3 regions of the Streptomyces sp. NBC_01288 genome follow, and region 3 is predicted to be linked to each of the others. Evidence: riboswitches for the same ligand, from Rfam matches in the RefSeq annotation. Region 3 holds a riboswitch; each other region holds the start of a gene.
The links. Region 3 has a riboswitch for cyclic di-AMP ahead of OG194_RS27625 (transglycosylase family protein). Riboswitches for the same ligand answer to the same signal wherever they lie in the genome.
Positions count from the first base shown of each region.

Region 1 (10,513 bases), 5.8 Mb from region 3:
CCAGCCGCAGCGCACCCGCACCCTCGCCCAGTTCAAGGACGGGCATGTGACGGCGCTGGTGGCGACCAACGTCGCGGCGCGCGGCATCCACGTCGACAACCTCGACCTGGTCGTCAACGTCGACCCGCCCACCGACCCCAAGGACTACCTGCACCGCGGCGGCCGTACGGCCCGTGCGGGCGAGTCCGGCAGTGTCGTCACGCTGGTCACCCCCGACCAGCGCCGTGACTTCACCCGGCTGATGACCATGGCCGGCGTCACCGCGGAGGTCACCGCGGTGCGCTCCGGCGAGGAGGAGCTGACCCGGATCACGGGCGCCCAGGCCCCGTCCGGCGTGCCGGTCGTCATCCAGGCCCCGGTCGTGGAGCGCGAGCGCACCCGCCGTAGCCCGTCCTCCTCGTCGTCCCGGGGCCGTCGTGGCCGTCCGGCCGGGGCCGGCGAGGGCCGGTCCGCCGGTGGTGCGGCTCGGCGTGGCGGCAGCAGCGGCAGTGCCGGCGGCAGCAGCAGCCGGGGGCAGCGACGCTCGTCCTTCGGCTCTGCGGCCTGAGGACCAACTCGGCGCCTTCGGGCGCCCGTTCGGCCCCCGATCCTCCTTCTCTCTGTGAGGCAACATGCGCTGTGTCATCGCCCGGTATCCCTTCGACCTCACCAAGATGGGTGTCCTGGAGACGATGAAGGGCATCAAGCCCGAACTGGTCACGGGTGAGTCCGTGACCATCGGGCGGCGCCGCTACCCCGTCAAGCAGGTGGGGCAGGTCATCACCCGGCAGGACCCCCGTGACTTCAACAGCGGCGAGGTCATCCGGGCCATGACCCGGCTCGGCTTCACCTGCCACGGATTGCCCGAGGCCGTGCCGGTGCACGTCCTCACTCCGCTGGAGAACGCGTCGGCCCTGCTGGGCAGCGGCGCGGCCCAGGACGTGTCGGAGACCGTGTAGAAGCGACACCAGTACAGCCGGAGAAGGGCCCTGCCGACGCGCGTCGGCAGGGCCCTTCTCGGCGTTCCGGGCCTGCTACGGGCCGGGCGGCACCCCTGCTGAACGGGCAGATGAACAGCGGGTTAGCATATGAGCGCCGCCTAGCTCGAAAGAGAATTCTGTGCCTGTCAACGAGGACTCGTTCACCAACTGGAAGACCCGCGAGGAGATCGCGGAGTCGATGATCCCGATGATCGGGAAGCTGCACCGCGAGCGGGACGTCACGGTCCTGCTGCACAGCCGCTCCCTGGTCAACAAGTCGGTGGTCAGCATCCTCAAGACCCACCGGTTCGCCCGCCAGATCGCCGGCGAGGAGCTCTCCGTCGTCGAGACCCTCCCCTACCTGCGGACGCTCACCGCGCTCGACCTGGGCCCCTCGCAGATCGACATCGGCATGCTCGCCGCGACCCACCGCAGCGACGAACGCGGGCTCTCCGTCGAGGAGTTCACCGCCGAGGCCGTCGCCGGTGCCACCGGCGCCGACAAGATCGAGCGCCGCGAGGGCCGCGACGTCGTCCTCTACGGCTTCGGCCGCATCGGCCGCCTGGTCGCCCGCCTGCTCATCGAGAAGGCCGGCTCGGGCAACGGTCTCCGGCTGCGCGCCATCGTCGTAAGGCAGGGTGGCGACCAGGACATCGTGAAGCGGGCCTCGCTGCTGCGCCGCGACTCGATCCACGGCCAGTTCCAGGGCACGATCACCGTCGACGAGGCGAGCAGCACGATCATCGCCAACGGCAACGAGATCAAGGTGATCTACGCGGGCGACCCGTCCGAGGTCGACTACACGGCGTACGGGATCAAGGACGCCATCCTCATCGACAACACGGGCAAGTGGCGTGACCGGGAAGGGCTTTCGCAGCATCTGCGGCCCGGCATCGACAACGTCGTGCTGACCGCACCCGGCAAGGGCGATGTCCCGAACATCGTGCACGGCGTCAACCACGACACGATCAAGCCGGACGAGCAGATCCTGTCCTGCGCGTCCTGCACCACCAACGCGATCGTGCCGCCGCTGAAGGCGATGGCCGACGAGTACGGTGTGCTGCGCGGCCATGTGGAGACCGTCCACTCGTTCACCAACGACCAGAACCTGCTGGACAATTACCACAAGGCCGACCGACGCGGCCGTTCGGCGCCGCTGAACATGGTGATCACCGAGACCGGTGCCGCCTCCGCCGTCGCCAAGGCGCTGCCGGACCTGAAGGCGCCGATCACCGGGAGCTCGATCCGGGTCCCGGTGCCGGACGTCTCGATCGCGATCCTCAGCCTGCGGCTCGGCCGCGAGACCACTCGTGCCGAGGTCCTGGACTACCTCCGCGATGTCTCGCTCACCTCGCCGCTCAAACGGCAGATCGACTTCACCACCGCCCCCGACGCGGTGTCGAGCGACTTCATGGGCTCGCGCCACGCCTCGATCATCGACGCGGGCGCCACCAAGGTCGACGGCGACAACGCGATCCTCTACCTCTGGTACGACAACGAGTTCGGCTACTCCTGCCAGGTCGTCCGGGTCGTCCAGCACGTCTCCGGAGTCGAGTATCCGACGTATCCCTCCCCGGCTGTCTGACCGAGGTCTTCTGCCCCGGAGCGCTGAATGCGTGACGGCCCGGCCACCCCCAAGTGAGGGCGGCCGGGCCGTCGTTGTCACAGACGTGCACCTGGGTGCGCTGTGTCAGCGTGTACTGCGCTTGCCTCGGTACAGCACGACGAATCCGGCGACGAGCAGCAGCGCTCCGGCCACCGCGGGCCACAGATTCGCGCCGGTCTCCGCCAGCCCGCCCTGCGCCTGCGGCTGGTTCGGGCCTACGGCCGCGTAGCTCTCCCCGCCGGAGGACGAGGCGGGCGGTGTCGTCACGGCGCTGCCGACCTCGCCGCCGGAGCCGTTGTCCGAACTCCCCTGCGTCTCGCTCGACTTGGACCCTTCGGTCTTCGTGTCTGCCTTGGGGACCGAGACAGCCGTCGTCAGATCACCGGGGTCGGTGGTCTGGGTGTCGGTGGGCTCGGGGGCGTTGGTCTCGGTGTCCGGGGCGCTAGTCGCGGGGTCCGCGGTGGGCTCGTCACCGTTGCCGCCGTTGTCACCGTTCCCGGCATTGCCGCCGTTACCGCCATTGCCCTCGTTGCCGCCGTTCCCGGCGGGCTCGTCGGACGCGGTGGCCGTGGGCGCCGCCGTAGCGGTGTCGGTGGCCGACGGGGACTCCTGCGGCTCGCCGGAACCCCCACCGTTCCCGGAGCCGCCACCCGAACCGGAGCCGTCACCGGAGCCGGAGCCGTCGCCCGAGCCTCCGGGGTCGTCGTTCGTGCCGGCGCCGCACTTCTTGCCGTCGTTGATGCAGCTGACCATGTCCTTCATCAGGCCCTCGTCGAAGACGTTGATGAAGTCGCCGTGGTCGGTGACGGGCTTGTGCTGCTGCTCGGGGAAGGAGTCGACCGCGAACAGCGGGGTCGTCTTGCCGCCGTCCTGGAGGCTCGGCGCGTCCACGTCGTAGACGATCCGCTGCACCAGCTGCGGGATGGCCTCGAAGCCCGTCGGGCAGGAGCCGTCGGCGGCCTCGAAGGCCACGTGGGTGCGGTGGTTGGCGCTGTCGATGTTGCGACCGTCCCAGCAGCTCTGGAACTTGAAGGTGCGCACCACGTCACTGCCCGCGGGACACAGCGGGTACTTGTCCTTGAGCTGCCGGTCCTCGAAACCGGTGCAGCTCCAGGAGGCGTTGGCGTTGGCCGGGCCGTTCACGAAGGCCTTGGCGTCGCCGGTGATGATGCGCAGGAGGCGCGGCATCGCGACGACCTTGCTCTTCGGGTTCCCCACGAACGTCAGCGTGGCCGCCTTCGCGGTGACGATCTGACCGGAGTTGCCCTCGGTGCCGCCGCCGGGCTTGTCCGCGTCCCGCTCCTGCTTGCCGTTCTGGAGCCGCAACACGGGCCAGTAGTACGTGGACTTGTCGCCCGGGTTCTCACAACTCGTGTCGGCCTTCGCCAGGTCGTCGTCGCTCGCGAAGGCGTTGTTCGACTGGTTGCCGATGTAGTCGTGGAAGTGGTGGGCTCCGTTGGTGACTCCGGGCGCGACGATCACGTTGTCCGAGTTGAACAGGCCGTTCTCGTTCACGCCACATGCGGTGACGAACGTGCCGCGGGAGGCGTCGCCCTGGTCCTGCGGGGTGTTCACGTTGGGCTGCACGGAGGTGATGTCCGCGTAGTCCGAGGCGACGGGCCCGTTCGTGGACTGCTGGTTCCCCTGCTCGCCCTGGCCGTCACCCTGCTGCTGGTCCTGGCCGGTCGGGTCGGCGCTACCGCTCTGGTCACCCCCGCTGCCGTTCTCGTCGCCGTTCGTGGGGGCGATCAGCGTGCAGCCGGCGAGCGCGTCGAGACCCTCGGGGCGGTCCCCGACCCGGTCGATGGCGTCGTCGATCCGCCCGATCGTCGCGGCCCGCTTCTCCTTCAACGGATTCATGATCGCGTTGTCGGCGAAGGAGGCGTCCTGGCGTATGGACTCCGTCGAGTCCTTCAGTTTCTGGTAGGCCTCGGTTATCTGCTGGTCCAGAAGCGCGAGTTGGGCGTCGACCTCGGTCTTCGCCTCGTCGGGGACCGACGTCAACTGGGTGCCGATGTCCGGGCAGTCGATCGTCGCGCCACTCGATGCCGCGTCGGGAGACCCTTGCTGGGACGAGTCACCGCCCCAACCGCCTTCGGACGCCGACGCGTAGACGTTCGCCGCCACCAGTCCTCCGCCGCCCAGCATCAGGGCGACTGCTGCCATCGTCGCGCGTCGTGCGCCCGTTGGGCGTCTGCGCGTGTTGCGTGCCAAGGAAGTTGCTCCTACACGTATCGGTCGGCCCGGATCGTCCCGGCATGGAAATCCCCCGTTCCAATACGGAGCGGGACGCCAGTGTGTTCAACCGTCCCAAAAATTCATAGCGACCTCATATGGATCACCCGACTCGGCGGACCCATGAGCCCTCGATCGAACCCTCGACGCATCCAGCCGAAGTATCTGAGCGAGGTAAAGGTCACAAAAACGTATCGGACATATCGCGCTTCAACCTTCACACGAGGCACACACGTTGGCTAAGTTGACGCTCAGACCGTACGACCTACTCCGGCGATCAGCGCCGGGCCGCACGGTTTGCGCCGAGTCCGGTGTGTCGCTCGCGACAGCCGGAGCCGGGGACCCAACCGAACTTGGGGTGAATCGACCCGACCGCCCGCTTGGGCAAGGGTCGTAGGGCAATCCTTCCGTGATCGGCCGCCCGAACCCGACAGCTAACCCGGTAGGCGCGATACGGAAGGAGCACGTCTGCCATGCCGGCAGAACGAAGTACGCGCACCGGAGGCAGTGGCCCCACCGTGGACGACCGACCCAGCCGTGACGAAGTCCAGCGGCGGATCAACTCCCTTTACGACAGGGCCGAGACGGCCACCGGAAACTACAACGCCACACGCAAGATGTCCGGCGGTCCGCGCAAGCGTGTCGAACCCCGCCCCAGCGCGTCGCGTACTTCCGACCCCGCCCAAGACGCCGTCACTCGGCAGTTGTTCGACCGCGCTCGCGCCCAGATGGGCCCGACCGTACCGGCGAAACTGCCGCCCGGCAGGACTCCCGCCCGCTCGGCGGCACCCAGGCCCGAGCGGTCCGAACGACGCCCCGAGCCCGAAGGCGGCGGCCGCGCGCTTGAGGCGCAGCCCAGCCGCGCCGTGGCCGAACTGACCGCGGGGACCGGCGCACCGGAGCCCGTCACCCCTCAACTCGCCGCGCCCATCGCAGAGTTGACGGCCGGACCGATCGCCGCGCTGCCGCCTGCCGCGCCGCAGGCACCCCAGTCGCCTCAGATCGCCGCGCCGCAGGCACCCCGGTCGCCTCAGATGCCGTACATGCAGCAGATGGCTCAGATGCCGCAGCCGACGGTCCTCGACCTGCCGCCCGTGCCCTCCATCGAGGTGGCGCCCATGCCCTCCGTGGAGGCACAGCAGTTCGCCGTCGCGGCCGCCCCGGCACCGGCCTTCGACCCGCTCACGGCGGACCTGGAGCTGCTCCCTTACATCGCGGCTCCGCGCACCGAATCCGCCCCGGCTGGTGCTACCTGGCCGCCCGCGGAGACCAACTGGCCCACCCCGGAGGCGACTTGGTCGACCGGGTCGATGCCCATGGTCCCCGAACAGCAGATGTGGTCGACGGGCCAGATGCCCATCGCGCCCGAGCAACAGGCCTGGTCCACGGGGCAGATGCCCGTCCTGCCCCAGCAACAGGCTTGGTCGACGGGCCAGATGCCGATCGTGGCCGAGCAACAGACCTGGGCCACCGGTCAGATGCCGATCGTCCCCGAGCAACAGGCCTGGTCCACCGGCCAGATGCCTCCGGTGACCGAGCAGCGGACCTCGTACCCCACGCCGGAACCGGACTGGCGCCCGCCGCAGCAGGAGTGGCAGCCGGCACCGCCCGCCGCCGAGGTCTCCTTCGCCGCGGCCCCGGCCATCGCTCCCGAGTTCACCCTGCCCACGGCTCCGACGATGGCCCCGGAGATCATTCTTCCCCCGGCCCCGACCATCAGCCCGGCGCCCGCCGCGGCCGTACCCGCCGCGCCGCAGGACCCCACCACGCTCAGCAAGACCAGCACCGCGCTCGCCTTCGCCCGCGCCCAGATCGGCAGGCCCTGCCTGTGGGGCGCGGCGGGACCGGACGCGTACGACTGCTCCAGCCTCACCCAGGCCGCCTGGAAGGCCGCGGGCGTCCTCCTCCCTCGTACCGCCCAGGAACAGTCGGGTGCCGGCGCCCTCGTCCCGCTCACGGACATCCGCCCCGGCGACCTGATCTTCTTCTACGACAGCATCGATCACGTCGGCCTCTACACCGGCAACGGCCTGATGATCCACGCGCCGAGTCCGGGTACGCCGATACGCGAGGAGTCGATCTTCTACGCCGGTGCCGCCGCCATCCGGGGCGCCGTACGGCCCGCCTGATCCGATCGGGGCCGGGCATTTCCCGGCCCCTACCGCACACCTCACGACACTCCCGGCCAACCGTGTCGTAGACCCGTACGAGTGGTGCATCCTGGGACACGGTCGTAGCGTCGACAGAGACACGACGACCGCGCCCCGGCAGGCGGGCCCACCGCTGGTGCGGGGCGACGAGGACGAAGAGGCGGCCGGGAGCGGACATGTACAAACACACCATGGTCGGAATCGTCACGCTCTGTGCCGCAGCCCTGCTCGGGCCGGCCGTCGGCACCTCGTCGGCGGCGCCGACCACGGTCCCGGTGACCGCCCACCGACAGCTACAGGACCCCGTGCTCGTCGACTGCCTGTGGCATCCCCAGGTGCGCCCCACCGACTTCATGCTCGCGTGCGGCGACGGCAACAGCCGCCTCACGTCGCTGCGTTGGACGTCCTGGAACAGCGACTCCGCGACGGCCACGGGCGTCAACGTGGTGAACGACTGCAAGCCCTACTGCGCGGTGGGCAAGTTCCACTCGTTCGCGGTCACCGTCCGGCTGGACACTCCGCAGACCTGGAAGCGGCACCCGCAGGCGCGGCAGTACACGGAGATCACCCTGACGTACCCGGGCGCGAGGCCGGACAAGTTCCAGCACACCGTGACCTACCCCCTCTGGAACTGACTCAGAGCGCCAACTCCACCACCAACGGCCGGTGATCCGAGATCGCCGTCCTTGGCGCGTGCGCTGCCCCTACGGCGTCCGCGCCGAGCCCCGTCGCCAGGATGTGGTCGAGTTGCACGAGCGGGCGGTGCGACGGAAAGGTCGCCCGCCGCGCCGAACTCCGCCAGCCACGCGGCGCGGTCGCGTTCAGGGTGAGCCGGGGAAGGGCGCCGAAGAGGTTGAAGTCGCCCATCAGCACCCGGGGTTGGGGCAGATCGGCGATCCAGCGGCGCACGGTGCGCAGTTGCCCAATGTTCCACCCCGGCACGAACGAGAGATGGACGGCCACGACGGTGAACGGGCCGTGCGGTCCTTCCAGTACGGCGGCCAGGGCGGCCCGGGACTGATCCCGCGCCAGCACCGGAAACGCCTGCCCGGCCACCCGCAACGGCATCCCGAAGGGCGCCGCCGGGAGCCGTAGGGCCCGCCACTCGCGGACCGGGAGCCGGGAGAGCAACGCCAGTCCGTGCGAAGGGACTTCGGGCTGCCGCTGCCCCTCGGGGCCGTAGACGCGCATCCCGGGTTCGGTCGGGTCGGAGACCCAGCCCCGGCCGGGCACGGAACGGCAGTGCAGCGCCGTCGCGTATCTCCAGTCGCGTGCACCCATCGCGTCGGCGGCGACCGCCGCCTGATCGACACCGCCCGACCGTTCCTGGAGACAGTCGATCTCCTGGAGTGCCACCACGTCGGCGTCCAGGGACGCGACGGCTTCGGCGAGGGGCGCCGAGGGATCGCCGGGGGCAACGGGGTTCGGGCGGCCGTCCGGCAGGATCTGCCGACCGTGCAGCACGTTGAACGTCGCGCATCTCACCAGTAACTCACCCATGGTCAGGCCGCATTGTACGGAGGTCGCCTGCGGGAGGGGCTCCCCTGGTTCCTCCCGTTCCTCCGTCGCGAAAATGTACTTGCGTAACTCAATCAATCCGCTATAGTTGAGTAAGTCAAGCAATCCTACGCGGCCGCATCACCGCGGCGTAGCGTACGGAGCGGATGGAGACCGCCATGGACGACGCGCCCCGGACCCCGGCCGCTCCCGGTCCGCTCGCCTCCTTCGCCCGGTTCGTGGCACTGGGCGGCGGTGTCGGGCTCCTCTCCAGCGGCGCCGTGGCCCTGTTGGCGGAGCAGCTGCCCTGGGCGCTGGCGAACGCGCTGATCACCGTCGTCTCCACCCTCCTGTGCACGGAACTCCATGCCCGTTTCACCTTCGGCTCGGGCCGGCCCGCCGGATGGCGTCGGCACTGGCAGTCGGCGGGCTCGGCCGCGGCGGCCTACGGGGTGACCTGCGCCGCGATGTTCGTCCTGCATCTGGTGCAGTCGTCGCCGGGGATGCCGACCGAGCAGATCGTCTACCTCAGCGCTTCAGGGCTTGCCGGCCTCGCCCGGTTCCTCCTGCTGCGCCTGTACGTCTTCGCCACCGGTAGTGGCCAGGCGGCCATGAACGGCTCGCGGCAACTCCAGCGCCTTCAGGGCATGTTGGAGGCTCCGGCTACCGTAGGCACGTTGCAGCGGCGGCAGTTCGCGCTCGCTCCAAACTGAACGTCCCCCGGTGATCGGCTAGGCTGATCGTTTCCAATTCACAGGCGGCGGGGGCATGTTCACCAAGCGATTGATAGTGGGCGGACTGACAGCACTTCTGATCGGAGCGCTCAGCGCATGCGGGGGCGGAAGCGACGACAGCACGCGATCCGCGTCCGGCGTCGGGCAGGGCAGTTCGAGCACCCCGCAGAAGTCCCGGCCCACCCCTGACACCGTGACCGGCCTCCGCGACTCGGTCCGGCACCTCGCCAGACAGACGGCGAAGGGCACCCGGCCGCACACCGTCACCAAGTGCACGCCCGCCACCAAAAAGGTCCAGCACAAGTCCAGTTCCGGATCGGGCTCCAAGAAGAAGACCCGCACCTGGTACACCACGGAGCAGTACCGGAAGTGCTCGAAGGTGCGCAGCGGCACCGAGACGTACACCCGGGTCGTCCGCGCGGAGCGGTGGTGCGTGAGCCTCGACGACGTCGGCGGCAACACCGCGAAGGACGACGTCTGGTACCAGGTCACGCGTGCCGCCTACGACGAGGCACGCACGGCGGACGAGCACGCGCGCGTGGAGTTCACTCCGACCGGTTCGGGCTGCTGAGAGCCAGGTCCGACGACGCGGTCCCGGAAGGAATTACGAATCGGGGGCCCGTACTTCGAGTGATTTCGCGATCACAGACGTACCTGCGGTCATGGGCGCCCAGCGCCGACCCGCCACGTCACCGACTCGGAGAACAGGCACCCCATGAACGCATCCGCACCGCACGACCCCGCCGCCGACGGAACCGCCCAGATCGGCGTCACCGGCCTCGGCGTGATGGGCCGCAACCTCGCACGCAACTTCGCCCGCAACGGCTACACGGTCGCCGTCCACAACCGATCGCCGCACCGCACCCATGAGTTGATGAAGGAGTACGGCGACGAGGGCGCCTTCGTCCCGGCCGAGACGGCCCAGGAGTTCGTGGCCGCGCTCGAAAAGCCCCGCCGCCTGATGATCATGGTGCAGGCCGGTCCGGCCACTGACGCCGTGATCGACGAGTTCGCCGCGCTCATGGAGCCCGGCGACATGATCATCGATGGCGGCAACGCCCACTTCGCCGACACCCGCCGCCGCGAGGCCGCCCTGCGCGACAGGGGCCTGCACTTCGTCGGCGCCGGGGTCTCCGGCGGCGAGGAGGGCGCGCTGAACGGGCCGTCGATCATGCCCGGCGGTTCGGCGGAGTCGTACGCCGTGCTGGGTCCGATGTTCCAGTCCGTCAGCGCGAAGGTCGACGGTGAGCCCTGCTCCACGCACATCGGGACCGACGGCGCCGGGCACTTCGTCAAGATGGTGCACAACGGCATCGAGTACGCCGACATGCA
Region 1 covers NZ_CP108427.1:354,729-365,241, forward strand. Annotated here, with positions in the region: gene OG194_RS01680 (DEAD/DEAH box helicase) at 1-547, shown strand, start outside; gene OG194_RS01685 (SCO5918 family protein) at 612-938, shown strand; gene OG194_RS01690 (glyceraldehyde-3-phosphate dehydrogenase) at 1,099-2,544, shown strand; gene OG194_RS01695 (DUF1996 domain-containing protein) at 2,650-4,731, opposite strand; cyclic di-AMP (ydaO/yuaA leader) riboswitch at 5,091-5,265, shown strand; gene OG194_RS01700 (C40 family peptidase) at 5,274-6,929, shown strand; gene OG194_RS01705 (hypothetical protein) at 7,127-7,585, shown strand; gene OG194_RS01710 (endonuclease/exonuclease/phosphatase family protein) at 7,587-8,435, opposite strand; gene OG194_RS01715 (GtrA family protein) at 8,627-9,160, shown strand; gene OG194_RS01720 (hypothetical protein) at 9,216-9,752, shown strand; gene gndA (NADP-dependent phosphogluconate dehydrogenase) at 9,897-10,513, shown strand, end outside.
Region 1: it holds a riboswitch for cyclic di-AMP, as region 3 does, so the genes downstream of both, OG194_RS01700 (C40 family peptidase) here and OG194_RS27625 (transglycosylase family protein) in region 3, are expected to answer to the same signal.

Region 2 (10,513 bases), 1.8 Mb from region 3:
CCGGATCAGAGACCGGATTTCACGCATACCCTGCGGATCGAGCCCGTTGGTCGGCTCGTCCAGAACAAGCAGTTCACGGGGCTGGAGCAGAGCAGAGGCAAGCCCCAGCCGCTGCTTCATCCCCAGCGAGTACGCCTTGGCCTTCTTTCCGGCGGCAGCAGTCAGCCCCACCCGATCCAGCGCGGCGGCAACCCGATCCCGCCGGGTACGCGGATCGGCGGTCGGGTCGGCGGCGTCGTACCGAAGCAGGTTGTCGCGACCGGACAGGAACCCGTACAGGGCGGGCCCCTCGATCAGCGCACCGACGCGCGGCAGGACCGTACGCACGGATCTGGGCATGGGACGGCCCAGCACACGGGCCGTCCCGGAGGTGGGCTCGATCAGCCCCATCAGCATGCGGATGGTGGTGGTCTTGCCCGAGCCATTGGGCCCGAGGAAGCCGAAGACGCTGCCCGCCGGGACGGTCAGGTCGAGACCGTCCACGGCGAGCTGCCCGCCGCGGAAGCGCTTGGTGAGACCACGGGTGGCGATGATGCCGTCACCCGCGTCCGCCTGTTCCTGCACTTCCGCGCACGGTCCGCCCATCGACTCCCTCGATTCGTCGTGCCCCTGCGGCAGTTGATCAGCCGCCGGTACTTACTTCGCCGCGTCCGCCGCCTTCACCAGCGCGCTCTTGGTGACCGCGCCGACGTAGACCTTGCCGTCGTCGGTGACCAGGGCGTTGATCAGCCGGGTCGAGTAGACCGTGCCCGAACCGAAGGAACCCTTCACCTGGTCGCCGAGCGAGCTGAGGAAGCCGCCGAGGTCGCCGCCGCCGGACTTGGAGCCGGACGGGATGCCCTGGCCGCCGGTGTCGAAGACGGCGATGGAGTTCCAGCCCTTGCCGATGACCGTGGGATCGTCGGCGCCCTTGGCGAGCCCCTTGTCCGTCTTGCTGTTCTTGTCGTCCTTGCCGAACGGGGTGGAGTGGTCCGGAGTCGCCTTGCTCGCGCTGTCCTCCGTGGTGACCTTCGCCCCCTTGGGCGTCTTGAAGTCGAAGGTCGAGGCGGCCGGCTTGCTGAGGCTGAGCTGGGTGAAGCCGACGTCGACGACGGCCGCGCCGCCGCTCGCCGGGGTGAGCGTGAACTTGAGCGGCAGGCCGGTCTTCGCGTCCACCGCGATGCTGATCGCGCCGACCGTCGTACCGGACTGCTTGGGCTTGATCAGCAGCTTGTAGGCGTCGCGGCCGGCAACGTGCTCGGTGCCGTCGACCGTGACGGACGTCGTGTCGTCGACCGACTTCAGCGCCTCGTCGGTGAGCCCCTTGGGCGTGGCCCGGGTCTCGTCGCTCTTGGAGGCGTCGGCGGCGGTCGTGCCGTGGAAGACCTCGTTCGTCTGGCTGTCGTAGCCCCAGACGTCCTTGCCGTTGTGGATGAGGCTGTACTCCGCCGCGTTCTCCAGCAGGGAGACCTTCTGCTTGTCGGGGCCGTCGGCCGCGACGCGCAGGGTGTGGGTGCCGGTGGCCAACTCGGTGAGCTTGGTCGTCGGATCGGCGGAGGAGCCGTCGCCTGACTTCGTGGCGCCGGACAGCATGCTGCTCTCCAGGCCGCCGAGGTCGGGCAGGCCGAGGTCCGTGCTGATCTTCACCGTGCCGGACAGCTGCTGGACGTCCGACTTGGCGATCTTGTTGATGAGCTGCTCTGCGGTGACCTTGGGAAGGTTCGGGTCGCCGGAGTCGGCGAGCGCCGGGACCAGTCCGATGGTCGCGGCCGCCACCCCCACCACGGTGACCGGGACGATGTACCGCGCCGCCCTGCGCCGCCCGGCCCGGAGCTCGTCGCGCTCTCCGGTGTCCGTGCTGTCGTCGGTTTCGTACGGTGCCATGTCTGCCTTACCTCCGTCGTCGGCGGCGGCTAACCCTTGCTGTACTCTCCCCCAGTTCTCGGCTTCGCTCGAACCGGGAGGGGCCCCCACCACCCTGAGCCGCCATTCTCACCCGAATCGGTGAGGAGTGGTGTTTTCTCTGTTCTCCATCTGACCAAATCGCCGGGGGATAAGCGTCAGACCCGGGAGCCAACTCCGCGTACGCCTGGGGTATGACACACGGAGGCGGCGCCTCCCCAAACCCTTAGGGGGAAGACGCCGCCTCCGTAAGGCAGTTGCCCAGAACCTCAGCCCGCGCGGTGCACCACCGCGTCGCACATCTCCAGCAGCGCGACCTTGGCATCGCACTCGGGGAGCGGCGCGAGAGCCGCGCGGGCGTCCTCCACGTAGCGGACGGTGTCGCGGCGGGCCTGCTCCAGGGCGGGGTGGACGCGGAGCCGGGAGAGGGCCTCGGCATGCCGGGCGTCGTCCGTGAGGTCGGAGTCGAGCAGTTCGCACAGGGCGATGTCCTCGGCGAGACCCAGGCGGGCGGCCCGCTCGCGGAGCAGCAGCACCGGCAGCGTGGGGATGCCCTCGCGCAGGTCCGTGCCCGGGGTCTTGCCGGACTCCTCCCCGTCGGAGGCGATGTCCAGGACGTCGTCGGCGAGCTGGAAGGCGACGCCGAGCCGCTCGCCGTACTGGGTGAGGACGTCCACGATGGCGTCGTCGCAGCCGGACATCATCGCGCCGAAGCGGCAGGCGACCGCGACCAGGGAGCCGGTCTTGCCGCCGAGCACGTCGAGGTAGTGCTCGACCGGGTCGCGCCCGTCGGAGGGTCCTGCGGTCTCCAGGATCTGGCCGGTGACGAGGCGTTCGAACGCCTCGGCCTGCACCCGCACCGCCTCGGGGCCGAGGTCGGCCAGGGTGTGCGACGCGCGCGCGAAGAGGAAGTCGCCGGTGAGGACCGCGACCGAGTTGCCCCAGCGGACGTTGGCGCTCTCCACCCCGCGCCGTACGGTCGCCTCGTCCATGACGTCGTCGTGGTACAGCGTGGCGAGGTGGGTCAGCTCGACGACGACGGCCGAGGGCACGACACCCGGCGCGTAGGGGTCGCCGAACTGCGCGGCGAGCATCACGAGGAGCGGCCGGAACCGCTTTCCGCCCGCGCGCACGAGGTGCTGGGCGGCCTCCGTGATGAAGGGGACCTCGCTCTTGGTGGCTTCGAGCAGACCCTCCTCGACGGCCGTCAATCCGGCCTGGACATCGGCTTCCAGAGCCTGGTCCCGCACGCTCAGCCCGAACGGCCCGACGACGGTCACGAGGGGTCTCCTGTCTGCTGGTGTCCCTGGGCGGTCACACGGTTTGTCGATAGGTCGCTGGCATCACTCAAGTCAGCGTATCCGGTCAGCTTTCGATCACCCATGCCGCCTACCCCGTCCAGCGGGGGCGGTATCGGATCACGACCGGTATGTTTTCGATCACCTGATAAGAACGGATATTTATCGACTTACGCGGAAGTAGTGGATGGTGTCTCGAACCGCACTGGAAGCCGACCCCGACGACCAACCGCCCCCCGAGGACGACCACGCCTTCTTCGGGCAGCCCAAGGGGCTGCTCACGCTCTCCGGGCTTGAGGTCTGGGAGCGCTTCTCGTTCCTCGGCATGCAGGCCATCCTCGTCCTCTACTTCGCGGATACCGTCGCGCACGGCGGCATGGGCATGTCGTCCGGAACGGCCGCCTCCGTGTCGGCAGCCTACGGAACGCTGGTCTATCTCGTCTCGGTCGCGGGCGGCTGGCTCGCGGACCGCATCCTCGGTTCGTACCGCGCGGTGCTGTGGGGCGGCGTCCTGATCGCCTGCGGGCACTACGCGATGGCGGTGCCCACGCCCACGATGACCTGGGTGGGCCTCGGCCTGATCAGCGCCGGCACCGGCCTGCTCAAGCCCAACGTGGCCACCATGGTCGGCAAGCTCTACCGCACCGACGACGAACGCCGTGACGCCGGTTTCGCGCTCTACTACATGGCGATCAACATCGGCGCCTTCGCGGGCCCGCTGATCACCGGCTGGCTCGGCGACCACGAGGGCTGGCACTGGGGCTTCTCGGCGGCCGCGGTCGGCATGACGTTCGGGCTCATCCAGTACGTCGCCGGGCGCCGTCACCTGGCCGGTCGCAGGAACACCGCCGAGTTCGCGCTCGCGCCGGACGCGCTGCGCCGCGCGGTGAAGCTGATCGTCGTGGGCATCCTGGTGGCCGCCGTGCTCGCGACCGGGCTGGCCACCGCCGGCTGGCTCACGATGGGCCGCTTCGTCGACCTCCTCACGGTGATCTCCGTGATCGCGCCGGTCGTGTACTTCGCGGTGATGTTCAAGAGTCCGCGCGTGAGCCCCGAAGAACGCGGCCGACTGCGCCCGTACATCGTGCTGTTCCTGGCCTCCACGGTCTTCAACTTCATCCTCTTCCAGGCCTATTCGACGATGATGCTGCTGGCCGCGTCGAACGCCGAGACGACCATCCTGGGCTTCGACTTCCCCGCGAGCTGGTACGCGAGCGCGCTCGGCGCCTTCGAGGTCGGGCTCGCGCCCGTGGTCGCCGCGCTCTGGGTCCGCATGGGCCGCCGCCAGCCGCACGCCTCCAACAAGATCGCGATCGGCGTCGTACTCGGCGGCCTCTCCTTCCTGCTGATGGTCCTGCCGACCAGCGGGCACAGCGGCGACGCCTACCGGATGTCGGCCTGGTGGATCGTCGGCTCGTACTTCCTGCTGGGCCTGGGCGACATCCTCCTGGAGACCTCCGGCATGTCGGCCACCACGAAGCTCGCCCCGGCCGCCTTCTCCAGCCAGACCATGTCCCTCTGGTTCCTGTCCCTCGCCCTCGCGAACGGCATCCAGGCCCAGACGGTGAAGCTCTACGACGACGTCTCCAAGCCGGCCTACTTCGGCGTCAACGGCGCGATCGCGGTGGCCGCGGGCCTCGCGGTGATGGCCGCCGCGCCGTGGCTGCGCCGGACCATGCACCCGGTCCACTGAACCCAGGGGTCCCCTCATGCGCATCCGTACGTCCTTCCCCCACAAGACGGCCCACGAGGACATCCGCATCCCCCTCGCGGACGGAACACGCCTCTACGCGCGCGTGTGGCGCCCGGTGACGGACGAACCCGTCCCCGCGCTCCTCGAATACCTCCCGTACCGCCTGACCGACTGGACCGCCCCCCGGGACGCCCAGCGCCACCCCTGGTACGCGGGCCACGGCTACGCCTCCGTCCGGGTCGACGTGCGCGGGCACGGCAACAGTGAGGGTGCCCCCGGCGACGAGTACGACGCGCAGGAACTCGCCGACGGCGTGGAGGTCGTCAACTGGCTTGCCGCGCAACCCTGGTGCACCGGCAGGGTCGGCATGTTCGGCATCTCCTGGGGCGGCTTCAACTCCCTCCAGATCGCGGCCCTCGCGCCCGAGCCGCTCAAGGCGATCGTCACGGTCTGCTCGACGGACGACCGCTACGACAACGACGTGCACTACATGGGAGGTTCCGCCCTCGCCGTCGACCTGCACGCCTGGGCGGCCACCATGCTCGCCTTCGTCGCCCGCCCGCCGGACCCCGAGTACGCGGGCCTGGTCTGGCGCGACATGTGGCTCAAGCGCCTGGAACAGATCGACCCGTTCATCCACACCTGGCTCGCCCACCAGATCCGCGACGACTACTGGAAGCACGGCAGCGTCTGCGAGGACTACGGCGCGATCGACGCGGCCGTCCTCGCGGTGGGCGGCTGGCACGACCCGTACCGCGACACGGTCCTACGGCTCGTCGAACACCTCCCGCCGGACCGCGTACGCGGCCTGATCGGCCCGTGGTCGCACCAGTACCCGGACCGCGGCCTGCCGCCCGGCCCCGCGATCGGCTTCCTCCAGGAGACCCTCCGCTGGTGGGACCACTGGCTCAAGGACAAGGACACCGGCGTCACGTCCGACCCGCTCCTACGGGCCTACGTCAGCGACTCGCACCCGCCGGCCACGGTCTACGACACCCTCCCGGGCCGTTGGGTCGGCGAGCCCGCGTGGCCCTCGCCGCACGTGAAGACGACGACGTACGGCCTCCGGGGCGCGCCCGTGATCGTCCGCTCCCCCATGCACACCGGTGTGGACGCGGGCCGTTTCTTCCCCTTCGGGAACGACGCCGATCTGCCGCCGGACCAGCGGGACGAGGACGCGCGCTCCGCGTGCTTCGAGTTCGAGGTGCCGGCCGAGACGTGGGTGCTGGGGCGGCCGAGGATACGGCTGCGGCTGACCTGCGAGGTGCCGCGCGGGCAGGTGATCGCCCGGCTGTGCGACGTCGCCCCCGACGGTGCCTCGACCCTCGTCACCCGGGGCGTGTTGAACCTGTCGGCGCGGCACGGGCGGGACCGGGCGGTGCCGTGGACGCCGGGCACCACCGAGGACGTGACCTTCGAGCTGAACGGCATCGGGCACGCGTTCCCGCCCGGGCACCGCATCCGGCTCGCGGTGTCGTCGGCGTACTGGCCGTGGATCTGGCCGCAGCCGGAGTCCTCGGTTGGGTTCACGCTGGACCCGGAGGGGAGCGCGCTCGAACTCCCGGTGCGGGAGCAGGAGTCGGCGGGCGACATTCGCTTCGAGGAGCCGGAGGAGGCCGAGCCGCTCGGGGTCAACTACCCGGCGACCCTTGACGAACCACGCCCCGAGCGGCTGGTCGTACGGGATGTCGCGAAGGGTGAGTGGCGGCTCGAAGTGGATCCCCGGTACGGCGGCACGCGCGTGTATCCGGATGGGTTGGAGTTCACCGAGGACGCGTTGGAGACGTACACGATCGACGAGTCGGACCCGCTGTCGGCGCGCACCCTCTCGGAGTGGTCGATCCGGCTGCATCGACCGGAGCTGGGATGGGACACGAGCGTGCGCACCCGGTCGGAGATTACTTGTGACGAAACGGACTTTCTTGCATCAAATGAGGTTATCTGCACCGAGGGTGAAGAAGTGATCTTCCACCGCACTTGGGAGAAAAGGATTCCGAGAACTGCCAGTTGAGGGCGAATGCCCGATTTGCCGTTCTTAATCCTCCCGTGAGTTGGGTCACGCGTTTCTGTGCGTGACCTGTGTCCTGGTCTGCCCGCGTTTTCCCTTACGGCATTTGACAGTTGACCCTTGGCTCGCGCAAAGGATCAAGCGCCCCATACGCCTCAGACCAAGGTCAATAGGGGTTAGGTGTGATTCCGCCACTTGTTCCGGACATGTGCTCTCGCATAGTTTCCCGGCCTGTCGAGCGGAACGCCGAATCCTGCCGCCGCCCGGCATCCCAGTCACGAACTTCTCGCACGGCAGGAGCGGGGGAACCAGGTAAGTCGCCGGGCCGGTCGTCATGACCGGAACGGCTTGGGGTTAAGTCACGTCCGCAAGGGCTTGGCCGGGCACCTCCCAGCCCGAACCCGACAGCTCACCTCGCAGGCGACGGAGAGGAACCTCGTCATGCCTGCAACCGCTCAGTCCCGCCGTGCCCGCTTCGTCCGCCGTGTCGTCGTCGCCGGTACCGGTGTCGCGATCCTCGCGCTGCCTGTCGTCGGTGCGACCACCGCGTCCGCGGCCACCACGTCGACCACCGCCTCGACCACGCTCGCCGGGTACCCCAACACCCTTGACGGGTGGATCCGGGAGTCGCTCGCGATCATGGCGCAGAAGGGGATTCCGGGTACGTACAACGGGATCTACCGGAACGTGATCCGTGAGTCGTCCGGTAACCAGTACGCGATCAACAACTGGGACTCCAACGCGGTGGCCGGTACGCCGTCGAAGGGGTTGCTTCAGGTGATCGACCCGACGTTCAACGCGTATCACGTGGCCGGGACTTCGTTTGATCCGTATGACCCGGTCGCGAACATCACCGCTGCTTGTAACTACGCGGCGGCGGTGTACGGGTCTATCGACAACGTGTACGGCGCGTACTAGCTCCGCCGGTTCAGCAGGGGGACGTCGTCGTTCGGCTGCGGCGCCGTCGTGGCTGGTCGCGCAGTTCCCCGCGCCCCTGAATGTGCCCCTGCGGGGCCATTCAGGGCTCAGCCGAGCAGTCTCTCCAGGACCAGCGCGATGCCGTCGTCCTCGTTCGAGGACGTCACCTCGTCCGCCACTGCCTTGAGTTCGGGGTGGGCGTTGGCCATGGCCACGCCGTGGGCTGCCCAGTCGAACATCGGGATGTCGTTCGGCATGTCGCCGAAGGCGATGGTGTCGGACGGGGTCAGGCCCAAGTGGCGGGCGGCCAGGGCCAGTCCCGTTGCCTTGGTGATGCCGAGTGGCTGGAGTTCGACGGTGCCGGGGCCCGACATGGTGACCGAGGCCAGGGAACCAACCACCGAGCGGGCCGTGGACGCCAACTCGTCGTCCTCCAGGGCGGGGTGACGGAGCAGCACCTTGCTGATGGGTTCGCACCACAAGTCGTCGCGCCTGCCTACCCGTACCGCCGGGAGCGTGGGGTGCGGCATCAAGTAGCCGGGCTCGATCAGCGTCAGGCCGTCCACGCCGTCCTGGTCGACCGCCGCGTACACCTGGCCCACCTCCGCCTCGATCTTGCCGAGCGCGGTCTCCGCCAACTCCCGGTCCAGGGTGACCGACCAGAGCAGACGGTCCGCGCCGGCGTCGTACAACTGCGCGCCCTGTCCGCACACCGCGAGCCCTCTGGAGCCGAGGTCGTCGAGGAGGGGCCGCACCCTCGGGGCGGGCCGGCCGGTGACGACGAGGTGCCGGGCACCGGCCTCCGCCACCCGCCGCAGTACGGCGCGGGACCGGTCGGAGAGCGTGTCGTCGCCACGCAGCAGCGTTCCGTCCAGGTCGGTGGCGATCAGTGCATATGCGAGGGGTGCGGCCATGATCAGAGAATACGGATGGAACGCCCCACCGACTCGACACGAACCGGACGGCTGCTGCCTTCACATGCGTGTACTCGTGTTCCGGTTGGTTTGACAATTACGACCGTTATGCCGACTCCCGTACCACCAGTTCCGTAGGCAGAATCACGCCCGCCGTGTCCTCGCCGGCGATCTGGGCGAGGAGCATCCGCACCATTTCGGCGCTGATGCGGTCGTAGGGCTGACGCATGGTCGTGAGGGCCGGGGTGATCGAGGTGGCCGCCGCCGAGTCGTCGAATCCTCCGACAGCGATGTCATCCGGGACCGAACGGCCGGACTGCTGGAGGGTGTTGACGACTCCCAGGGCCATCAGGTCGGAGGCTACGAAGACCGCGTCTATGTCGGGGGCCTGGGTGAGGAGTCTGCGGGCTGCTTCCTCGCCGCCTGTGCGGCGGTAGTCGCCCTCCACGACGAGGTTCGGGTCGTGGGGCAGGCCTGCCTCCGTGAGGACGTCTCGGTAACCCGCCAGGCGGTCGGGGCCGCCCGGTGCGTCGAGCGGGCCGGTGACCATGGCGATGCGGCGGCGGCCCGCGGCGACGAGGTGGCGGACCATCTCCTGGGCGCCGTCGCGGTCGGCGGCGGCGACGTAGCTGTACTTGGAGGCGGCGCCGAGCGGTTTGCCGCAGGCCACCAACGGGATTCCCGCGTCCCGGAGTTCGGCCGCGACCGGGTCGCCGCTGTGGTTGGAGACGAGGAGGACGCCGTCCACGTGGCCCGAGGTGATGTACCGGGTCAGGCGGCGGCGTTCGTCCTTCGACGAGGCCAGCATCAGGAGCAGCGGGATGTCGTGGCGGGCCAGGTGTTCGGTGCAACCCCGCAGCAGGACATTGAAGTTGGGGTCCTCGAAGAACTTCTCCTGCGGCTCGGTGAGGAGGAACGCCACCGAGTCCGACCGTCCGGTGCTCAGGGAGCGGGCGTGCCGGTTGACGACGTAGCCCGTCTTCCTGATCGCCGTCTCCACCGCGGTGCGGGCGGCGGGTGAGACGTAGTGGCCGCCGTTCAGGAACCGGGAGACGGTCCCCCGTGAGACCCCTGCCTCCCGGGCCACGTCGTGGATGGTGGGCGGTTTGCGGCGTCCGTTCGAGCTGGTGGTCATGTTCCTCGTTCGTGGTGGGGGGCGGTCGGCTGTGGGGGGCCGCCCGGGCAGATCGTGGAAAGCCAGCGGCGGTCAGGCCGCGCCCCAAAGGGGCGCGGGGCTGTGTTTGATTTGCCGCTACCGCCGCGTGGGCGCGACCAGCCACGACGGCGCGGCAGACGAGCGACGGCCCATCACCGCCCTTCCAGCGGAGCGCTCACGCCTTGACCGATCCGCTCAGCAGGTCCAGGGACCAGAAGCGCTGGATCACCAGGAACAGCGCGATCAGCGGCAGGATCGCGAGGAAGCAGCCCATGATGACCAGGGTGTAGAGCGCGGGCTGTGAGGCGCCCTGGTTGAGCAGGGTGTAAAGGCCCAGTGTGAGCGGGAACTTGGTGTCGTCCGCGAGCATCACGTACGGCAGCAGGAAGTTGTTCCAGATGCCGACGAACTGGAACAGGAACACCGTGATGAGGCCCGGCATCATCATCGGCACCGCGATCCGCGAGAAGATCCGCCACTCGCTCGCGCCGTCCATCCGGGCGGCTTCGAGGAGTTCGGCGGGCACGGAGGCGGCCGCGTAGATACGGACGAGGTAGACGCCGTAGGGCGAGAGGATCGACGGCAGGAGCATCGACCAGTACGAGTCGGCCAGGCCCAGCTTGGAGAGGAGGAAGTACTGGGGGA
Region 2 covers NZ_CP108427.1:4,333,368-4,343,880, forward strand. Annotated here, with positions in the region: gene OG194_RS19125 (ABC transporter ATP-binding protein) at 1-585, opposite strand, end outside; gene OG194_RS19130 (LolA family protein) at 637-1,863, opposite strand; gene OG194_RS19135 (polyprenyl synthetase family protein) at 2,151-3,161, opposite strand; gene OG194_RS19140 (peptide MFS transporter) at 3,367-4,872, shown strand; gene OG194_RS19145 (CocE/NonD family hydrolase) at 4,889-6,883, shown strand; cyclic di-AMP (ydaO/yuaA leader) riboswitch at 7,147-7,318, shown strand; gene OG194_RS19150 (transglycosylase SLT domain-containing protein) at 7,322-7,798, shown strand; gene OG194_RS19155 (HAD family hydrolase) at 7,906-8,712, opposite strand; gene OG194_RS19160 (LacI family DNA-binding transcriptional regulator) at 8,819-9,847, opposite strand; gene OG194_RS19165 (carbohydrate ABC transporter permease) at 10,044-10,513, opposite strand, start outside.
Region 2: it holds a riboswitch for cyclic di-AMP, as region 3 does, so the genes downstream of both, OG194_RS19150 (transglycosylase SLT domain-containing protein) here and OG194_RS27625 (transglycosylase family protein) in region 3, are expected to answer to the same signal.

Region 3 (10,513 bases):
CGGTCGTAGGAGACGCGGGAGTGGTGGATGGCGTCCGTGTCGTACTCGGGGAGGTTCTGGGCGATCGCCGAGACCGTGGTGACCGAGCCGGCCAGGCCGACCAGGGTGCGGGCCTCGCGGAGCGGGACCGTCTGTTCGGCGAGGTCGAGGGCGGCCTCGATGTCGGCGCGCATCGCCGTGATCTGGTCCGGGGTCGGCGGGTCGGTGACCTTGCCGTCGCGGACCAGGTGGCGCTCGGTCATGCGGACGCAGCCGATGTTCACGGAGCGGGCGGCGCGGACGGCGTCGTCGCCGACCACGAACTCCGTGGAGCCGCCGCCGATGTCCACCACCAGGTAGGGCTTGGCGAGGTCGTCGCGGCCGGTGAGTTCCTTCGTCGCGCCGGTGAAGGAGAGTTCCGCCTCCTCGTCGCCGGTGATGACCTCCGGTTCGACGCCGAGGATGTCCAGGACGCCACGGACGAAGTCGTCGCGGTTCGAGGCGTCGCGGGAGGCCGACGTGGCGACGAAGCGGAGGCGTTCGGCGCCGAGTTCCTTGATGACCGCCGCGTAGTCGCGGCAGGCCGCGAACGTGCGCTCCAGTGCCTCGGGGGCCAGGCGGCCGGTCTTGTCCACGCCTTGGCCGAGCCGCACGATCGTCATCCGCCGGTCCAGGTCGACGAGTTGACCCGTCGCCGGGTCCACGTCGGCGACGAGGAGGCGGATCGAGTTCGTACCGCAGTCGACGGCGGCGACACGGGTCACTTCTCGTCCTCCTTCGTCACCGTCACGCACGGCCCCTTGGCCCACCACTCCGGCAGCATCGCGATCGCCTCGTCGCCGAGCGGGTTGACGCCCGGGCCCGCGGCCAGGGAGTGGCCCACCAGGACGTGCAGGCACTTCACGCGGTCCGGCATGCCGCCCGCGCTCGGGAAGCCCTCCAGGACCTCGATGGCGTCGCGGCGCGCGATGTAGTCCTCGTGCGCGGCGCGGTACGCGGCGGCGAGTTCGGGATCGGACTCCAGCCTCGCCGACATCTCCTTCATCACGCCGTTCGCCTCAAGGGTGCCGATCGCGGAAGCCGCGCGCGGGCACGTGAGGTAGTACGTCGTCGGGAAGGGGGTGCCGTCGGGGAGGCGGGGAGCCGTCTCCACCACGTCCGGCTCTCCGCACGGGCAACGGTGTGCGATCGCGCGCAGCCCGCGCGGCGGACGCCCGAGCTGCTGCTTGAATGCCTCGACGTCCGCGTCGGTGGGCTCGGTGCGCGGAGTGGACGGCGGGGGCTTTTCCATGCCTGTACGAAAGTCTCTCTGTCAGTTCAATTCGGTTCAGCCACTGGGCAGTTCAGTCACTGATCAGGGCGGGGGCAGTCACTGATCGCGGCCTCTGCCCCGGTCAGTCACTGGTCGGAGGCGTCGGACTTGTCCACGCCGTCCCAGACGTTCGAGTACCACGGGCGGTCGGCCGCCCCCAGTTCCGCGCGCGACTGCTTGGCCGCGTCCGGGTCGATCACGATGTAGCCCGTCTCCCCGGGCATCACGTAGTGCAGCCGCTGCCGGATCTGCTGCTCCGCGTACGAGTCGTCCTGCCAGCGCGCCTTGAGGTCGCGGAGCTGCTCGACGCGCTGCCGCGCCTGCTCCTGCTGCCGTTGGAGATCGGAGATCTCGGCGCGCTGGGAGACGTACTGCCTTATCGGGTACGCCAGCGCCACGATCAGCGAGCACAGCACCAGGGCGAGGAGGGCCGCCCGGCCGGTGAGCCGGGAGCGGCGGGCCTGCCGCTTGGTCTGGGAGCGGTAGACACGGGCCGCCGTCTGCTCGCCGAGCAGCTTGAGCCTGGTCGCGGTGGAGAACCGGTCCCGGTCCTTCACGGCCATGTCCCGCCTCCCCTTCACACGTGCGTACGTCCCCGCACACGGTACGGGACCGGGTGCGGGGACGTACGTACGACTGGCTAAGGCTTAGCCCGGTATGGGTCAGCCCTTGAAGCGGGGGAACGCGCTGCGGCCCGCGTACTCGGCCGCGTCGTCGAGGATCTCCTCGATGCGGAGCAGCTGGTTGTACTTGGCGACGCGGTCCGAGCGGGCCGGGGCGCCGGTCTTGATCTGGCCGCAGTTCACCGCGACGGCGAGGTCGGCGATGGTGGTGTCCTCGGTCTCGCCGGAGCGGTGGGACATCATGCACTTGAAGCCGTTGCGCTGGGCCATCTCGACGGCGTCCAGGGTCTCGGTCAGCGAGCCGATCTGGTTCACCTTGACGAGCAAGGCGTTGGCCGTGCCCTCCTCGATGCCGCGGGCGAGACGCTCCGGGTTGGTGACGAAGAGGTCGTCGCCGACGATCTGGACCTTGTCGCCGATGCGGTCGGTGATGACCTTCCAGCCGGCCCAGTCGTCCTCGTACAGCGGGTCCTCGATGGAGACGAGCGGGTAGGCCGCCACGAGCTCCTCGTAGTACTCGGTCATCTCGGCGGCCGAGCGGGACTTGCCCTCGAACTCGTACTTGCCGTCCTTGTAGAACTCGGACGCGGCGACGTCGAGCGCGAGCCCGATCTGCTCGCCGGGGATGTAACCGGCCTGCTTGATGGCCTCGATGATGAGGTCGAGCGCGGCGCGGTTGGACTCCAGGTTCGGGGCGAAGCCGCCCTCGTCGCCGAGGCCGGTGGACAGGCCCTTGGTCTTCAGCACCTTCTTGAGGGTGTGGTAGACCTCGGCGCCCCAGCGCAGCGCCTCGGAGAAGGACTCCGCGCCGATCGGGGCGATCATGAACTCCTGGATGTCCACGTTCGAGTCGGCGTGCGAGCCGCCGTTCAGGATGTTCATCATCGGAACGGGCAGCAGGTGCGCGTTCGGGCCGCCGAGGTAGCGGAAGAGGGGGAGGTCGCTGGCCTCGGACGCGGCGTGCGCGACGGCGAGGGAGACGCCGAGGATGGCGTTGGCGCCGAGCGAGCCCTTGTTGTCGGTGGCGTCCAGGTCGAACATCGCCTGGTCGATCAGTCGCTGCTCGGTGGCGTCGTAGCCGACGAGCTCCGGGCCGATCTGCTCGATGACGGCGAGAACGGCCTTCTCGACACCCTTGCCGCCGTAGCGGTTGGGGTCACCGTCACGCAGCTCGATGGCCTCGAAGGCACCCGTGGAGGCGCCGGACGGAACGGCGGCACGACCCGTGCTGCCGTCGTCGAGGCCGACCTCGACCTCGACCGTGGGGTTGCCTCGGGAGTCCAGGATTTCCCGGGCTACGACGACGTCGATGGACGGCACGAGCATCTCCTTCTTGGGGTCTGACGCGGCTACGGCAACACCGCAGCGGCTCTGCGAGACGAGCCTAACCGGCTCGGGGCGATTGGCCATCCGGTCGGCCGCCTGATGGACAGAACCGAGAGTAAATTGTTTCCGAACGGAACAAAGCGCTTCGCTGAAGAGCGCGCAAAAAAGCCCCGCTCCGGTGCGTACGGGGGAACACGCACCGGAGCGGGGAGCCCGTGGGGGACGGGGGTGACCCTCACGAGGTCTCCATGATGGGGACCACGGATGTGAGGGCGCTGTGGTTCAGCTACGAGACCGATATGTCGTTTCGGGCTGTCACTTCAGGTGGAGCTGCTGGCCCGGGAAGATGAAGTCGGCGTCGTCGATGATGTCCTTGTTCAGCTTGAACAGCTGCTGCCAGCCGCCCTTCACCTTGTGCTTCTCGGCGATGGAGCTGAGGGTGTCGCCCTTGACGACCTTGTACTCGCCGTCACCCTTCTTGACCTTCTTGCCGGTCGGGGTGGTGACGGTCTTCTTGGCGGCCGGGCGCTCGGCGGAGCGGGAGGCGGTGGTGTCGCTCGTGGAGCGCTCGGTGGTGCTCTTGGAGGAGCTGGAGCTGTTCGAGCTGCTCGACGAGCTGGAGCTGCCGCCGGAGTACGAGGCGCCGGAGAGGCCGGTGCCGCAGGTGGGCCAGGCACCCTTGCCCTGGGCGGCGAGAACCTTCTCGGCGACGGCTATCTGCTGGGACTTGGAGGCCTGGTTCGCGGTGGAGGCGTAGGCGGTGCCGCCGTACGCGGCCCACGTCGAGGCGGAGAACTGCAGGCCGCCGTAGTAGCCGTTACCGGTGTTGATGGACCAGTTGCCGCCGGACTCGCAGCTGGCGACCGTGTCCCACTCGGACGCGGTGGCGGCGGAGGCGCTGCCGGTGGCCATCAGCGGGGCGGCGATCGCGACACCGGTGACGCCGGCGAGCGTGGCGACGCGGGTGGCCTTAGACGGACGGCGGTGCTTGCCCTTGCTGGAAAACAGCATGGAAAATCCCAATCCCCTCACCGACGCCTGCGAGGTGAGCTGTCGGGTTCGGGCCGTGTGAGTTGCCCGGCCGTGCTCGTACGTCTCGTACGCGGCACGACTTAACCCCAAGCCGGTTCCGGTCGTCTCTCAACTCCCGGGCCCGGCGCTTACCTTGGGTCCCCCGCTCCTGCCTACGGCGCTTGACGCGACGAATGTTCCCGGAGGCCGCTGGCAGGACTCGGCGTGTGCGGCAGCCGGGGCTCGTGGTGACGAGCGGCCTTGACCGTAGACACGGAATCGGCGGAATTTCAAAGACGATCAGGGCTTCTGAGACTCATCCCACACTTTGATCAAACCGGACATTCAGCTCGAAGCATGACGTGAACTCCCGCTGCTCTCTTGCTACTTTTCGTCCACTTCCGTACCGACGTCCAAGGTCTGACCGGCGGCGATCTGGGTCGGATCGGCGCCTATCACCTTTTTGTTCTCGGCGTAGAGCGCACGCCATCCGCCGTCGTAACCAAGGGAGTCGGCGATGGACGCGAGGGAGTCGCCGGCGCGGACGGTGTAGGTCTGCGGCGACACGCTCTCCTCGGCGCTGGCACCGCGATGCTTACCGGCACTCTGCTGGTCACCCTGCTGGTCGTCGGAATCGCTGAGCGCGCCGGTGTCGACGAGGCTCCATTTGCCCACCGCCTGGCCCGAGTTGTCCGATTCGTCGATTTTCGGGGAGGCGGCGACCGAGTCGTTGCCGGTCGAAGGAGTGGTTGACTTGTCGGACTTGGCGGAGTTGTCCGTCGCGGTGGGCGAGGGGCTGTCGCTCGACGAGTCGCCGCCGGACGCGTCGGACGAAGTCGAGTCCGTGGTGCCGGAGTCGGACAACCCGGAGGAAGCGGACGAGTCCGACGAACCGGAGTCGGCGTCGGAACCGGAGTCGGAGGAGCCGGTCGGAGTGGCCGACGGGGAGTCACTCGCGAGGCCGGTGTCGACGTCCGTCGAACCCGAGGTGGTGGTGAGACCGGAGAGCAGCGCGCAGGTGGTCCACGCGGAGGTGCCCTTGTCGGCGAGGATCTTCTCGGCGACGGCTATCTGCTGGGAGCGGCTGGCCAGGTCGGCGCTCGGGGCGTAGGCGAGGCCGCCGTACTTCTCCCATTCGTCCTGGGTCATCTGCAGGCCGCCGTAGTAGCCGTTGCCGTCGTTCTCGCTCCAGGAGCCGCCGCTCTCGCAGTTGGCCACCTTGTCCCAGGTGGTGCCGTCGGCGGCGTTCGCGGAGGCCGCGGCGAGAAGGGGGATGGCGATGGCGGAGCCGGTCACCCCGGCCGCGACGAGGAGAGCCGGAGCCTGACGGGGGCGACGGTGACGACCGTTCCCGGAGAGCATGCGGAGGCCTTTCGCGTGACAGCGGGGGGACCGCGCGGCGGGTGGTGCGGGGGTGCTGCGTGGGGTGGTGCGGGGCGCCGCGCTGGTACGTGAACGTACCCACAGTCGATCACTTGTCACAAGTTAATGCCACGGAGATCACGTGAAGATCACAGAGTTGAAGAACTGTCACTTTCGGGTTTAGGGGGCTGGATTGCCGGTTCAGCGGCGCTCCGGACCACCTGTTCAACGGCGTTCCGGGGTGAACTCCACGGGGAGTGTGCGCAGTCCGCGCATGATGAGGCCGCCGCGCCAGCGCAAGTCGGCCGGATCTCCGGCGAGTTGCAGGTCGGGGAGGCGGGTGAGGAGCGTGGCCAGCGCGGTCTGGCCCTCCAGCCGGGCTAGCGGGGCGCCGAGGCAGTAGTGGATGCCGTGGCCGTAGCCGAGGTGTTGATTGTCACGGCGCCCGAGATCGAGGACGTCGGGATCGGCGAACCGTTCCGGGTCCCGGTCCGCGGCGGCCAGTACGACCAGCACGGGGTCGCCGGCCGCGATGTCCTGCCCGCCGAGGGTGAGCGGACGGGTGGCGAAGCGCCAGGTGGCGAGCTCCACGGGGCCGTCGTAGCGCAGGAGTTCCTCCACGCCGGTTTCGAGGAGGCCGCTCTCCCCCGCGGCCAGGGACTTCTCCAGGCGGGCGCGCTGCTCGGGGTGGGTGAGGAGGGCGTACATGCCGTTGCCGATGAGGTTGACAGTCGTCTCGAAGCCGGCGAACAGCAGGATGAAGGCCATCGCCGCGGCCTCGTTCTCGGTGAGGTGCTCGCCGTGGTCGGAGGCGCGGATCAGGCCGGAGAGGAGGTCTTCGGTGGGAGTGGGGGTCGGGGTGGGGGTGCCGGTGGGGTTCTCGCCGGGGTACGGGGCGGGGGTGCCGGACAGGTTCACGCCGGGGTGTGGGGCTGGGGCGCCGGACAGGTTCACGCCGGGGTGCGGGGTGGGGGCGTCGGAGAGGGCTTCGCGTTTGCGGTGGATGAGGTCGGCGAGATAGGCGCGCATCTTCTTGACGGACCGGGCGACTCCGCCGCGCGGCCCGCCTCCGTGCCGGATCATCATGCCCGCCCAGTCACGGAAGTCGTCCTGGTCCTCGCGGGGGACGCCGAGGAGGTCGCAGATGGCGTAGATGGGGAGCGGGAAGGCGAAGTCGTGGATGAGGTCGGCGGAGCCGTCGGCTGCGAACCGGTCGATCAGATCGTTCGTCAACTCCTGCACCCGGGGCGCGAATTCGGCCACCCGCCGGGGTGTGAACGCCTTGCTGACCAGTCGTCGGAGGCGGGTGTGGTCCGGGGGGTCGATGTTGAGCAGATGCGTCATCAACTCGGCCTTGCGTTCACCCGGGATACCCGTCTTGCCCTTCGCGTGCGCCGGTTCGTCATGGTGCGCGGGGTTCTTGGAGAGCCGGGGGTCGGCGAGGGCGTGCTTGGCATCGACGTAACGGGTGACCAACCAGGCCTCCACTCCGCTGGGGAGCCGGGTCTTGTGCACGGGGGCGTGCTCGCGGAGCCAGGCGTAGGTGGGGTAGGGGTTGGTGGCGAATTCCCAGGTGAAGAGGTCGGGGGCCTGGTCCGGAGTGGGGGTCGCGGGGTTCGGCGGGGTGGGGTGGCTGGGCTGGTTGGTCACTCGTTGACGGTATCTGGGGTGGGGGTGGTGCCGTCCGGAGGGCGGGGCGGTGCCGGGAGGACTTCGGGGAGGCCGATGGGGTTCGCGGTGCCAGCCCATCGATACGTGTCCGCGACTTCAACCCTCTGATACCAGTCCGCGGCTTCGGCCATCCTGCCCTGCAGGTCCAGCAGCACCCCGATGGCCGTCTCCGCCTCGGAGACGCCCCCTTGGAGGGCTTGGCGATATAACTCCATCGCCTCGTCGAACCGATCCTGCCTGGCCATCCACTGGCCGAGGTTGAATGCCGCGCTCGCATCTCCAGCATGTGCGGCTGACTGGTAGTAGGGGACCAGCTTGACTTCGTCGGCCTCTGGCTCCCACGAGAGATGGACGCCCAGTTCACCTGCGCCGCGCGCATCACCCCGTGCGGCGGCATAACACAACCAGACGTCCGCCTCCGGGGCCCGCCAACTGCTCAGAAGAGCACCGAGACTTACGGCGACCTCGAGGCGGCCGGCGGCCGCAGCCCTGCGGTACCAAAGAAGTGCCTCGTCCTCGCGACCGGTGCCGACCAGCGTGTCGCCGAGTTCATGGGCGGCCACGGGGTCACCGGCTTCGGCGGCTCTGCGCAGCCATGCTTCGGCTTGGTCGCGGAGGAGCTTGCCCAGTGTGGTTGCGGCCCAGGAACCACCGGCCGCAGCCGCCTGCTCCAGATACGGCATGGCCTGCGTGGTGTCGCCGCGTGTCATGAGGAACGCTGCGAGTGCCTCGGCACCCCTCCAGTCGCCCACGTCCGCCGCCCGGCTGAGCAGGGCACAGCGCTCATCGGGTCCGACGCGGCCGGCGAAGGCGATCATCAAGGCCGTGTCCTCCCCGTTTAGCCGGGAGAGGAACGCGGTACGGGCCCCGTCAAGGATGGCATCGCGGTCGACGACAGAGTCTGGCCCGGACTCGTCCAGCAGCGTCCACCACACCTCGTCCGGCACCGGTTCCAGGTTGCCGTCCGCTCTCGTGGCTTCCGCGACGAGAGCCCCGTACACCCGCCAGGTCTGCGCCTCATCCCCCCGTACCAGGAGCCCCGACGCTCCGAACAGGGGTTTCGTCGCCCAGGCGAGAGCGTCCTCGAAGGACTCGCGTTCCTCTGCCCCATAGTGTTCGTGGACCCTTCTCAGCAATTCCACCGGCACCGCTCCCCTGACCCCGCACCGAGCGAGGTCGACCGCAGCACGTACCAGCAACTGCCCGCGCGGGTGACTCACTTGGGTCCCCACGCGCCGCCACTCGTCGAACAGCAGATGCCCGATCGCGAAGTACGAGGCGGCGCCCTCCCGACCGCTCCACATGTACGCCGGGTACGCGCGCGGGTCGTCGAGCCCCGCAAGCCGCTCCAGTTCGGCGTCGCTCCACTCTCGCGCCAGTTCCACCGTGCGGGCCGCGGCGATGACCCGCTCGCCCGGCGCCGTCCCGGAACGGCGCCGGTAGTACTCCTCGGGGTTGATCGTGCCGAGCATGACGGCTCCGAGGGAGGTGAACCGTCCCAGGAGCTTCAGATCGAGACCGCCGCTTCCCAGGTGGTCGGTCAACTCGTCCAGCCAGATGACGTAGTCGCCGGGATTCCCGTCCAACACGCTCAGCACGGCGCGCAGGTCGTCGCCCGGATACGGAGCGTAGAGGATGTGCCTCTTCAACGACTGCACTCCGTGCCACGCCGTGTATGACTTGCCCGCGTACAGCTCGCCGAGGATCAGCACCAGGCCGTTGTGGGCGAGATGAATACGAAGGTCGTCGTCACAGTCCCGCCGCACGTACGGCGGGACGTCAGGCAGACCGAGCACCCGCCGCGTCGGACCCACTCCGAACTCCACGGGCCCGACTTGCCCGACCGGGCGCCAGGCCGCCGGGGAGGGAATGGCGCCGTAGTGGTTGTGCTGGACGGCGGCCACCGTCCCTTTGAAGGTGCTGCCGCGAAAGTCGAGGTGGTCTCGGAACTCGAGTCGTTCCTCGCGCGGGCGGGCCGCGAGGGCCGACGCGAACTCATCGATGAGCGCGGCGAGTTCGGTAGCGGCCGCTGCTGAACTGGACGCCCTCATGAGCACGTCGAGGAGCCTGAAGCGCCATCGTCGCCTCTCCTGGATCGGATTCAGAGAGTTCAGTACCCGGAATCGTCGGCCGAGCCTTTCGAGTCGGCTGAGGTGGAGTTCCGTCTCGGTCAACGCATGGCGCCGGAACCACGCCGCGAAGCTGTCATGGATCGGCTCCCACAAGGCGGTTGAGGCCGCCCCCTCAATGAGCACACGGGCCCCCGCTGTCGCCAACCGCTCCTTTTCCTCTGTCACACCCGCCACCTCCCCCGCGCGATCCTCAGCTCCTCGCCGTCAAAGGTACTGATTCACAGGGCCGTTGACTCAGCCTTCGACGCCTCTGATCGCATCCCGATAAGCCCGCCCCGCCGCCCGCAAGGCAGCCTCCGGATCCACCCCCGCCGCCTCCGCCCGCACAGCCAGCGCCAGCAACTCGTACCCGATACCGGCATCCCCCGTAGGCAACGGCACCTCAAGTCCCGCCGTGCGCACACGCGATGCCAGCTTCGACGCGAGGGCGAGGCCGGGCTGGCCCATGGGGATGCCCTCGGTGATGGAGGTGCGGCGCTTCTCCTCGGCCTTGGTGCGGAGCCAATGGGCCTTCACCTCCTCGGGAGTTGACGCCGTCTCGTCGCCGAAGACATGGGGGTGACGGTGGATCAGCTTGGTGATGATGCCGGCGGCCACGTCGTCGATGGAGAAGGGGGTGTCGGGGTCCTCCTCGGCGATGCGGGCGTGGAAGACGACCTGGAGGAGGACATCGCCGAGTTCCTCGCGGAGTTCGTCGCGGTCGCCCTCCTCGATCGCCTCGACGAGTTCGTACGCCTCCTCGATGCCGTACTTCGCCAGGCCCTTGTGGGTCTGCTGGGAGGACCACGGGCACTCGGCACGGATGCGGTCCATGACCTGGACGAGGTCGAGGAGGCGGGCGCCGGGCAGGTCGTAGGAGGCGGGGAGCAGTTCCAGGTCCGGCATCTGGACGCGGCCCGAGCCTGCCAGGCGGGCCAGGCCGTCGGTCAGGGCCGGTTCGCCCTCACCCGTGGCCACGACCACCACCGTGGAGCCGTCCGCGCAGGCGGCGACCAGTTCCTCGGCGGTCGGGGAGGCCTCGTCCACCTGTATTCCGGCCTCGCGGAGATACGGCAGCTGCGGATGCGCGCCGTCCGCGCACAGCACCCGGTCGGCGT
Region 3 covers NZ_CP108427.1:6,113,239-6,123,751, reverse strand. Annotated here, with positions in the region: gene OG194_RS27645 (Ppx/GppA phosphatase family protein) at 1-743, opposite strand, end outside; gene OG194_RS27640 (DUF501 domain-containing protein) at 740-1,270, opposite strand; gene OG194_RS27635 (FtsB family cell division protein) at 1,378-1,854, opposite strand; gene eno (phosphopyruvate hydratase) at 1,954-3,240, opposite strand; gene OG194_RS27625 (transglycosylase family protein) at 3,556-4,251, opposite strand; cyclic di-AMP (ydaO/yuaA leader) riboswitch at 4,261-4,442, opposite strand; gene OG194_RS27620 (LysM peptidoglycan-binding domain-containing protein) at 4,636-5,613, opposite strand; gene OG194_RS27615 (cytochrome P450 family protein) at 5,839-7,263, opposite strand; gene OG194_RS27610 (tetratricopeptide repeat protein) at 7,260-9,581, opposite strand; gene OG194_RS27605 (nucleoside triphosphate pyrophosphohydrolase) at 9,651-10,513, opposite strand, start outside.